One region of the Mesorhizobium sp. M0139 genome, then DNA from elsewhere that is predicted to be linked to it. Evidence: predicted binding sites of a transcription regulator. Region 1 holds the regulator's gene; each other region holds the start of a gene.
The links. Region 1 encodes PhoB, which activates phosphate uptake and scavenging genes when phosphate is short. Its sites were predicted from a motif close to TGTCATNNANCTGTCAT; they were not measured.
Positions count from the first base shown of each region.

Region 2: the regulator PhoB is predicted to act here: its motif matches at 1,600-1,616, upstream of NKJ58_RS14280 (LTA synthase family protein).
Region 3: the regulator PhoB is predicted to act here: its motif matches at 1,420-1,436, upstream of NKJ58_RS03090 (PhoX family protein).

Region 1 covers NZ_JAMYTN010000011.1:188,104-191,203, forward strand. Annotated here, with positions in the region: gene NKJ58_RS20280 (ROK family protein) at 56-1,291, shown strand; gene phoB (phosphate regulon transcriptional regulator PhoB) at 1,322-2,011, opposite strand; gene phoU (phosphate signaling complex protein PhoU) at 2,028-2,732, opposite strand; gene pstB (phosphate ABC transporter ATP-binding protein PstB) at 2,774-3,100, opposite strand, start outside.
Region 2 covers NZ_JAMYTN010000007.1:192,388-195,487, reverse strand. Annotated here, with positions in the region: gene fabG (3-oxoacyl-[acyl-carrier-protein] reductase) at 1-381, opposite strand, end outside; gene fabD (ACP S-malonyltransferase) at 442-1,389, opposite strand; gene NKJ58_RS14280 (LTA synthase family protein) at 1,667-3,100, shown strand, end outside.
Region 3 covers NZ_JAMYTN010000002.1:122,838-125,937, forward strand. Annotated here, with positions in the region: gene urtA (urea ABC transporter substrate-binding protein) at 1-665, opposite strand, end outside; gene NKJ58_RS03085 (hypothetical protein) at 979-1,374, shown strand; gene NKJ58_RS03090 (PhoX family protein) at 1,492-3,100, shown strand, end outside.

The sequences.
Region 1 (3,100 bases):
GTGCCGTCGAACGCCTTCACTATCATGAGGCGCGAGGAGGCCGGGAGGAAAACAAATGTCGGTTGGGATCCGCCACGACGATCTGCGCCGTCGCAACCGTGCGATGGTGATTTCGGCCGTGCGCCGGGCCGGCCAGCCGTCGCGGACCGAGATTGCGGCGACCACCGGCCTCAGCCACTCGACCATATCGGCAATCTCGTCTGATCTGATTCAAGAAGGCATCCTGATTGAAGGCAAACCTGGCGAGACCGGCGCACTGAAACGCGGCCGGCCGCAGGTGGGCCTTGGTCTCAACCCGGAAGCGGCGGCGGTGATGACCGTCGTGCTGTCGCTCAATTTCCTGTCCGTCACCGTCATCGACTATGCCGGCCACGTCGTCGCCGAGGAACAGCGCCGGCTGGACACGCTGACCAAGCCGCGCGACGAGCTGATTGGCGAATGCGTAGCAATCGTCCGGCGGCGGCTTGAGGATCCCGACCTCGATGTCCAGAGCATCGCCCGCATTGCCATGGGCATCCAGGGCATCACCGATTCGCAGGCGCGCGCCATGCTGTGGTCGCCGATCACGCCACTGACCGACATTGCCTTCGCCGACATGTTGGAAGCGGAATTCGGCATTCCTGCCACCATGGAGAACGATTGCAACATGATGGCGGTGGCGCTGCAATGGCGCCAGCCCGAGCGCTACCGCGACAATTTTATCGCCATCCTCTTATCGCACGGCATCGGCATGGGCCTGGTGCTGAAAGGCGAACTGTTCACCGGCACCCATTCCTCGGGCGGCGAGTTCGGCCACATGATCCACCGTCCGGGCGGCGCGCTCTGCCGCTGCGGGCGGCGCGGCTGCGTCGAGGCCTATGCCGGAAACTACGCCATCTGGCGCAGCGCCAAAATGATGAGCGAAGATGCCGAGCCGGTCGATATCGGCGACGCTGATATGCGCGCACTCGCCGCGCGCGCCCGCGAAACCGATGGCCCGGAGCGCGAAGCCTATCGCAGGGCCGGCGAGGCGCTCGGCTTCGGCCTCGGCAGCCTGTTTGCACTGATCGATCCGGCACCCGTCGCCATGGTCGGCGTCAGCGCCGCCGCCTTCGACTTGATCGAACCGGCATTGCGCGAAGCGATCGCCCAGACCGCCGGCGGCCAGCACTCGAAATCGATCTCCTTCGACACCGAGCCCAACGAGCTGCCGCTGATCCGCGAAGGCTGTGCCATGCGCGCGCTCGGCTTCGTCGATCAGGAGATTTTCGCGCCGGGCATTCAGGCCAAATCCGGCAAGCATGTCGCCTGAATGGCCGGCAACGGCGCGACGCGCAGCATCCTAGTCTTCCCTGATCGCGTAGCCGGCGCCGCGAATGGTACGGATGACATCCGGCATGCGGCCGTTGTTGACCGCTTTGCGTAAGCGCCCGACATGGACGTCGACGGTTCGCTCGTCGATATAGATCGTCTCGCCCCAGACATTGTCGAGCAGTTGGCTGCGCGAGAACACGCGGCCGGGATGGCGCATCATGAATTCGAGCAGCCGGAACTCGGTCGGTCCGAGCCTGATCTCGCTCTTCTTGCGGTAGACACGGTGCGACTCGCGGTCGAGCACGATGTCGCCGACCTTGAGCACGCTGGACAGCACTTCCGGCTTGGCCCGGCGCAGCAGCGCCTTCACGCGCGCCATGAACTCCGGCGTCGAGAATGGCTTGACCAGATAGTCGTCGGCACCGGTGGACAGGCCGCGCACGCGATCGCTTTCCTCACCGCGCGCGGTCAGCATGATGATCGGCAGCCGCTCGGTTTCGGGCCGCACTCTAAGCCGCCGGCAGAGCTCGATGCCGGAAACAGCGGGCACCATCCAGTCGAGCACCAGGAGATCGGGCACGTTTTCCTGCAGGCGGATCTCGGCCTCGTCGCCGCGTGTCACCACCTCGACCTGATAGCCTTCGGATTCGAGGTTGTAGCGGAGGAGCACGCCCAGCGGCTCCTCGTCCTCCACGACCATGATGCGTGGCGCGATCATAGGCAGTTCACCCTCATCAGGCCGGCGTGGCCATCGCCGTCTCGTCCTGCTTCGGACGATTGGCGGGCAATTGCTGGCCGGTCAGCACATAATACGCATTTTCGGCGATGTTGGTGACATGATCGCCGATGCGCTCAAGATTCTTGGCGCAGAACAAGAGATGCGTGCAGGCGGTGATGTTGCGAGGGTCTTCCATCATGTAGGTCAAAAGCTCACGAAACACGGACGTGTATTTGACGTCGATGCGCTCGTCGTCATTCCTGAGTTTTGCAAGCGCTGCCGCATCGGTGGCGGCATATTCCTCGACGACGCCTTGCACCTGGATCAGCACCAGTTGCGCCATGGCATCGATGGAGTGCGAGAGGTCGCGCGGCGTGACGCTCAAGCCCACGGTGCCGACGCGTTTGGCGATGTTCTTGGCGAGGTCGCCGATGCGCTCGAGGTCGCCCGCCATGCGGATCGAGCCGACCACGGCGCGCAGATCGTTGGCCATCGGCTGGCGCTTGGCGATCAGCGTGATGGCGCGGTCGTCCAGTTCGCGCTGGCGCGCATCCATGATGGCGTCGTCGGAAACGACACGCTGTGCCAGCGCATTGTCCGAATTGAGCAGCGCCCTGGTCGAGCCGCTGACCATCGAGCCTGCCAGATCGCCCATGTCGCGGATCAGCTTGCTGATCTGCCCGAGCTCTTCATCGAAGGAGGCGACGGTATGTTCACCCATGATCTTGGTCCTCGTGCCTGAAAATTCACCCGCCGGACGGCTCAGCCGAAGCGGCCGGTAATGTAGTCCTGGGTGCGCTTGTCGTCGGGGTTGGTGAACATCTTGTCGGTGGCGCCCTCCTCGACGAGATAGCCGAGATGGAACATCGCCGTGCGCTGCGACACGCGCGCCGCCTGCTGCATCGAGTGGGTGACGATGACGATCGTGTAGTTCTGGCGCAGTTCGTCGATCAGCTCCTCGACACGGGCGGTGGCGATCGGATCGAGCGCCGAGCAGGGCTCGTCCATCAGGATCACCTCCGGCGACACGGCGATGGCGCGCGCGATGCACAGGCGCTGCTGCTGGCCGCCGGACAGGCCGGTGCCGGG
Region 2 (3,100 bases), on a different contig from region 1:
CATCATCGGATGGGTCAGCTCGCGGGTCAGCCGGAACACGGCGGTGAGGTTCACCTCCAGCACGCTGTCCCAATCCGCATCCGCCATGCGTACGAACAGGCCGTCCTTGGTGATGCCGGCATTGTTGACCAGTATGTCGACGCCTTCGAGTTCGGCTTCGGCCTTCTGGCCAAGCGCCTTGACCACGTCACGGTCGGCAAGATTGGCCGGGAACAGCTTTACCCGGTCGCCGAGTTCGCCGGCCAGGGTCTCCAGTTTCTCGATGCGGGTGCCGTGCAGGCCGACAATGGCGCCTTGCGCATGCAGCACCCGGGCAATCGCCTCGCCAATGCCGCCCGATGCGCCGGTGACGAGCGCCTTGCGGCCGGTCAGTTCGAACATTTTCGTCTCCTGATCTTAAGAGAACACCCTTCCCACGGGAGGGGTTGAATCGCCAGTGGATTATGCAAGCGCGGCCAGCGCCGCCTCGACTTCGGCCGGCGTGCCGACGGCCGATGTGGCGATGTCGCGGTTGATCCGCCGCGCCAGGCCGGAAAGCACCTTGCCGGCGCCGATCTCAAACAGCGTGGCGACGCCATTGGCGCCGAACCACTCCACCGTTTCGCGCCAGCGCACGCGGCCGGTGATCTGCTCGACCAGGCGGCGCGCGATCTCGTCGGGGTCGCTGGTCGGGGCTACAGTGACGTTGGAGACGACGGGCACGACCGGTGCATTCTTGGTCACGCCGGCCAGCGCCTCGCGCATGACATCGGCCGCCGGCGCCATCAGCGCCGAATGGAAGGGTGCGGAGACCTGCAGCATCAGCGCCCGCTTGGCGCCCTTTTCGGTGCACAGTTTCGCGGCGAGTTCCACCGCCGCCCTGGCGCCGGAGATCACCAGCTGGCCGCCGCCATTGTCGTTGGCGATCTGGCAGACCTTGCCGGATCCCGTTGCGGCCTCGGTGCAAGCGGCTTCGACGTCGGGCTGTTCCAGTCCGATGATCGCCGCCATGGCGCCCTCGCCGGCCGGCACCGCCGCCTGCATGGCGTTGCCGCGGATGCGCAGCAGCCGGGCAGCATCGGCGACCGAAACGAAACCGGCCGCGGCAAGGGCGGAATATTCGCCGAGCGAATGACCGGCAACGTAGGCAACCTTGTCCTTCAGCGAAAAGCCGCGCGCTTCCAGCGAGCGGATTCCCGCCAGCGAGACCGCCATCAGCGCCGGCTGGGCATTGGCAGTCAGGGTCAGCGCCTCTTCCGGGCCTTCCCAGATCAGTTTCGACAGCTTTTCGCCCAACGCATCATCGACTTCCTCGAACACCCTGCGTGCCTCGGGGAAGGCGTCGGCGAGGTCCTTGCCCATGCCGACAGCCTGACTGCCCTGTCCCGGAAAGGTGAATGCGACGGCCATTTGGGCGCTCTCCAGCGGCTGATTTTTCCTGCCTGTGACGCAAGGCGGACCGTCAAGTCAAGCCCGGAGGCGGCATTTCGGCTCTCGCTTGAACCGGAGCTGACCTCGAGTCCCTGTTCCCAAAGGCTTTTTGCCGATCACACCTGATGAAAACCGCTCACGAATCGTTTGCTGGCTCTTCTTATTTTCGCCACAGGCGCTAGCTTTTGCATGACAGTTCTATGACAGAACGGTGGCGCGAGTGGAAATACGCGTTGCTTGGGCCGGGGGAAGAGACGTGGCTAGGATCAGGAAGGGCGCGGCCGTACCCGCGCCACAGTTCTTGGAAGACGATCCGTCCACCGGCTACCTGCCGGGGCGCAGATGGCCGGTCATCCGCTACGGTCTGGTCACGCTGCTTGCCTCCGCCATCCTGGTGTTCGCCATCGAATGGATCGTGCGCGGCGACTTCTTCGGCACGGTCGACTTCTTCCTGCAGCCATTCAAGCCGGGCTGGACCACCATCATTGTCTTTGCATTGGTGCTGATGGGACTGGACGCCGTGCTTGGCCGCAGTCACCAGAGTCTGATGATCGTGGCGCCGCTGACGCTGGCGCTGGCCTTTGTCGGGCATCAGAAGTCGCATTATCTCGGCGATCCGCTCTACCCAACCGATTTTCTTTATTCGCGCCAGATCATGGCACTGATGCCGCTCCTGGTGCGCGAACGGCCTTGGACGGCGCTCGCCATGGCGGTCGGCATCGTCGCCGGCCTGTCGCTGCTGATCTATGGCTGGCGGTTGTGGCGCCGCAAGGTTCCGATCCTCAGCCGCAAAGGGCGGCTGGCGCGGCTGACGCTGGCAGTGCCGCTGCTCGCCTTCTTCGTCTCGATCATGGACTACGCCACCTTCTCGTGGACCCGCGACCGGCTGCAGATCATCCCGATTATGTGGGACCAGAAGGAGAACTACGCCTCCAACGGGTTTGCGCTGGCCTTCGCGCTAAACGTGCCGATGGCGCATGTCTCGGCGCCGGCGGGCTATTCCGACAAGGCGATCGACGCGATCGACAGGCCTGATGTGGCGGCCTCGGTACCGGATGAGAAACCCGACATCATCGTGGTGATGAGCGAATCTTTCTGGGATCCGACCAAGCTGCCCGGCGTCACAATCACGCCTGACCCGATCCCCAATGTGCGGGCGCTGCGTTCCGGCTATATGTTCTCGCCGGAATTCGGCGGCATGACCGCCAACATCGAATTCGAGGCGCTGACCGGCTTTTCCAATGCCTTCCTGCCGGCGGGCTCGATCCCCTACCAGCAATATGTGCGCACGCCGACGCCGTCGCTGGCGACCTTCCTGAAAAGCGAGGGCTACCGGGCGCGCGCCATCCATCCGGGCACCAACTGGTTCTGGAACAGGGGCGCCGTCTATGCCGATTTCGGTTTCAACGATTTCCGCTCGGAAGAGACGCTGCCGCCACTGGAAAAGCGCGGGCCGCTGGCTTCCGATGCGTCGATGACCGACGAGATCATCGCAGAGGCCGACGCCAGCGAGCGGCCGGTGTTCTTCTTCGCCGTCAGCCTGCAGAACCACGGTCCCTACGAGCCGTACCGCTATTACAATCCGACCCACAAGGTCGTGGCACCGATCAGCACGTGGGCGCGGGAATCGCTGCTCAGCTACGCCGAGGGATCGGCCGATGCCGACCGTGGCCTCGAGCGATTGATCGAA
Region 3 (3,100 bases), on a different contig from region 1:
ATTGCGGAGACTTCGGTCTGCCAGTCGGAGAAGCCGAACGGCGTGTAGTTGACCATGATGTCTTCGGCGGCGACGCCCTTGGCCTTCAGATAGGCCTCGAGGATTTTGTTGGTGGTTCGGGGATAGACGTAGTCGGTGCCTTCCAGCACCCAGCGCTTCACCGAGCCACCGTCCTCGCTCATGAGATAATCGACGGCAGGAATCGCCTGCTGGTTCGGGGCGGCGCCGGTGTAGAACACGTTGCGCTCGCTTTCCTCGCCCTCATACTGGACGGGGTAGAACAGGATGTTGTCGAGTTCCGAGAACACCGGCAACACCGATTTGCGCGACACCGAGGTCCAGCAGCCGAACACGGCGGCGACCTTGTCCTTCGAGATCAGCTCGCGCGCCTTTTCGGCAAAGAGCGGCCAGTTGGAGGCCGGATCGACAACGACCGCCTCGAGCTTCTTGCCGAGCAGACCGCCCTTGGCATTCTGCTCTTCGATGAGCATCAGCATGGCGTCTTTCAGCGTCGTCTCCGAAATCGCCATGGTCCCCGACAGCGAATGCAGAATGCCGACCTTGATCGTGTCTTCGGCGGCCTGGGCCGGAGACGACATCGACAGGCCGGCGGCGACCACGCCGGCCGAAAACATTTTTGTTATTGTGGAGAAATTACCCCTCATACCGAAGACTCCCAAGCTGTTTGATTGCACCGCGATAATGCAATGCAACTGCCGTGCCAAACGCAAAGGCGCCGCTCACGAAGATGGAATAGCCGAGCGTTATCAGCCGGTTTGGTATATTAGCCTCGAGAAAACAGTGGTAGCCGGCGAAAATTGATTGAGGCAAATTTGCGCAGCGCACATGGCTTTTGCCTAATTTTTGCCCAATTGAGACAAATGCCTAGTTTTTGATCTCCGGCCGTGTGTTCCGGGCTAACAATGTTGCGGTACCGCGCAAAAATAGGGCAAGCTCGCCCTTCAAAAGAGTGACGTCATGACATCTCGCACCTCATGCATTTCCGGCATCCTGCTGCTGATGGCAACGAGCGGCGCCGCGCGCGCCGATTTCAGCGAGGGCAAGCTTCCGGACGGCACCTATCATTGCGAGGTCTACCTGCTCGGCGCCTTCCTCAACCTCGGCGACATCACCATCAAGGGCAACGTCTATAGTGGTCCGGTGACATTCGGCACCGCGACGCAAGGCTACAACTATCAGATGAATGCCAATGGCGAGATCACCTGGCTCGGGCCGCTGGGCGGCTATACCACCGGTGGCAACTCCGTCTCCATGACACAGGCAACACTGGACGGCGAGACCGCCCCGTCATTCGACATCATTCTGAAGCAGCCCGACGGCGCCTTCACCGCCTCGACCTGCACCAAGGGCTGAGCGATGCGTAGTGCCGCGCCCAGTTGCGGCAAAACCTTCCTCTTATGTCATGTGAATGTTGCCTAAGCAGACTAGGGCAACGGTGCGCCGTAACATCCACCCTGAGAGGCAGACACCATGGCCAATACACCGTCTTCATCCTCCCCCGTCATCCGCGAAATCATTGCCGAGCGCGTCTCGCGCCGGTCTCTTTTGAAAGGCAGCCTCGCCTCCGGCGCGCTGATTGCCGGCGGCAGCTTTGTCGGCTCCTTGTTTGCCGGCGAAACGCATGCCGCCGCAGCGCAGTCGACGCTCGGCTTTCCCGAGCTCAAACGGGTCTACGGCAAGACCCATGCCGCCGCCGAAGGCTATGAGACGACCATCGTCGCGCGCTGGGGCGACCCGCTTGCAGCCGGCCTCGCCGAATTCGACGGCAACAAGGTCGCGGCGGAGGAACAGGAAAAGCGCTTCGGCTACAATTGCGACTACATCGCCTTCATGCCGCTGCCCAAGGGCACGGTGAATTCCGATCATGGCCTGCTCTGCGTCAACAACGAATACATCTCGCCCAATGTGATGTTTCCGGGGATGACCGAGGGCGATGCCGGCAAGACGATGACCAAGGAACAGGTCGATCTCGGGATGGCCGCGATGGGCCATTCGATCCTCGAGGTGCAATTGAAGGACGGCAAGTGGGCAAGCGTGGCGGACAGCCCGCTCAACCGCCGCATCACCGCCAACACCGAAATGACCGTTTCCGGACCGGTTGCCGGCCATGCGCTGATGAAAACTTCGGCCGACCCGACTGGCACGAAAGTGCTCGGCACCAGCTATAATTGCAGCGGCGGTTTCACCCCGTGGGGCACGGTGCTGACCTGCGAGGAAGGCGTGTCCGACATTTTCGGCGGCGACCCGAAAAAGGCGCCGACTGCCGACCTGCTCGACCGTTACGGCTTCGACGGCTCCGACATCTATGGCCGCGGCCGCTTCCATGACCGCTTCAACCTCGACAAGGAACCGAACGAGGCCAACCGCTTCGACTGGGTGGTCGAGATCGACCCTTACGATCCTCAGTCCAGGCCGGTGAAGCGCACGGCACTTGGCCGCATGTCGCATGAGGCCTCGACCGTGGTCCTCAACAAGGACGGCCGCGTTGTCGTCTATATGGGTGACGACGACTATTTCGAATATATGTACCGCTTCGTCTCGGCCAAGGCCTATGACAAGGCCAACCCGGCCTCCGGCGCCGATCTGCTCGACGATGGCGTGCTGTCGGTCGCCCGCTTCGATGCCGATGGCTCGATGACGTGGCTGCCGTTGGTGCACGGCCAGGGCAAGCTTACCGTCGAGAACGGTTTTGCCGACCAGGCCGAGGTGCTGTTGAAGACGCGGTTTGCGGCAGATGCGCTCGGCGCCACGCCGATGGACCGGCCCGAGGACATCGAGACCAATCCGGTGACCGGCCGCGTCTATGCGGTGATGACCAAGAACAAGAAGCGCGACCAGTCAAAGGTCAATCCGGCCAACACGCGGCCGGAAAATCTCTGGGGCCATATTGTCGAACTGATCCCGCCCGGCGGCCGCGGCGCGGATGCCGACCACACGGCGGAAAAGTATGCCTGGGACCTGTTCGTGCTCTGCGGCAACCCGAAAGATGCCAAGGTCGGCGCCACTTTTCATCCGGACACGTCGGACAATGGCTGGTTCGTCTGCCCCGACAACATCACCTTCGACCCGGCGGGGCGGC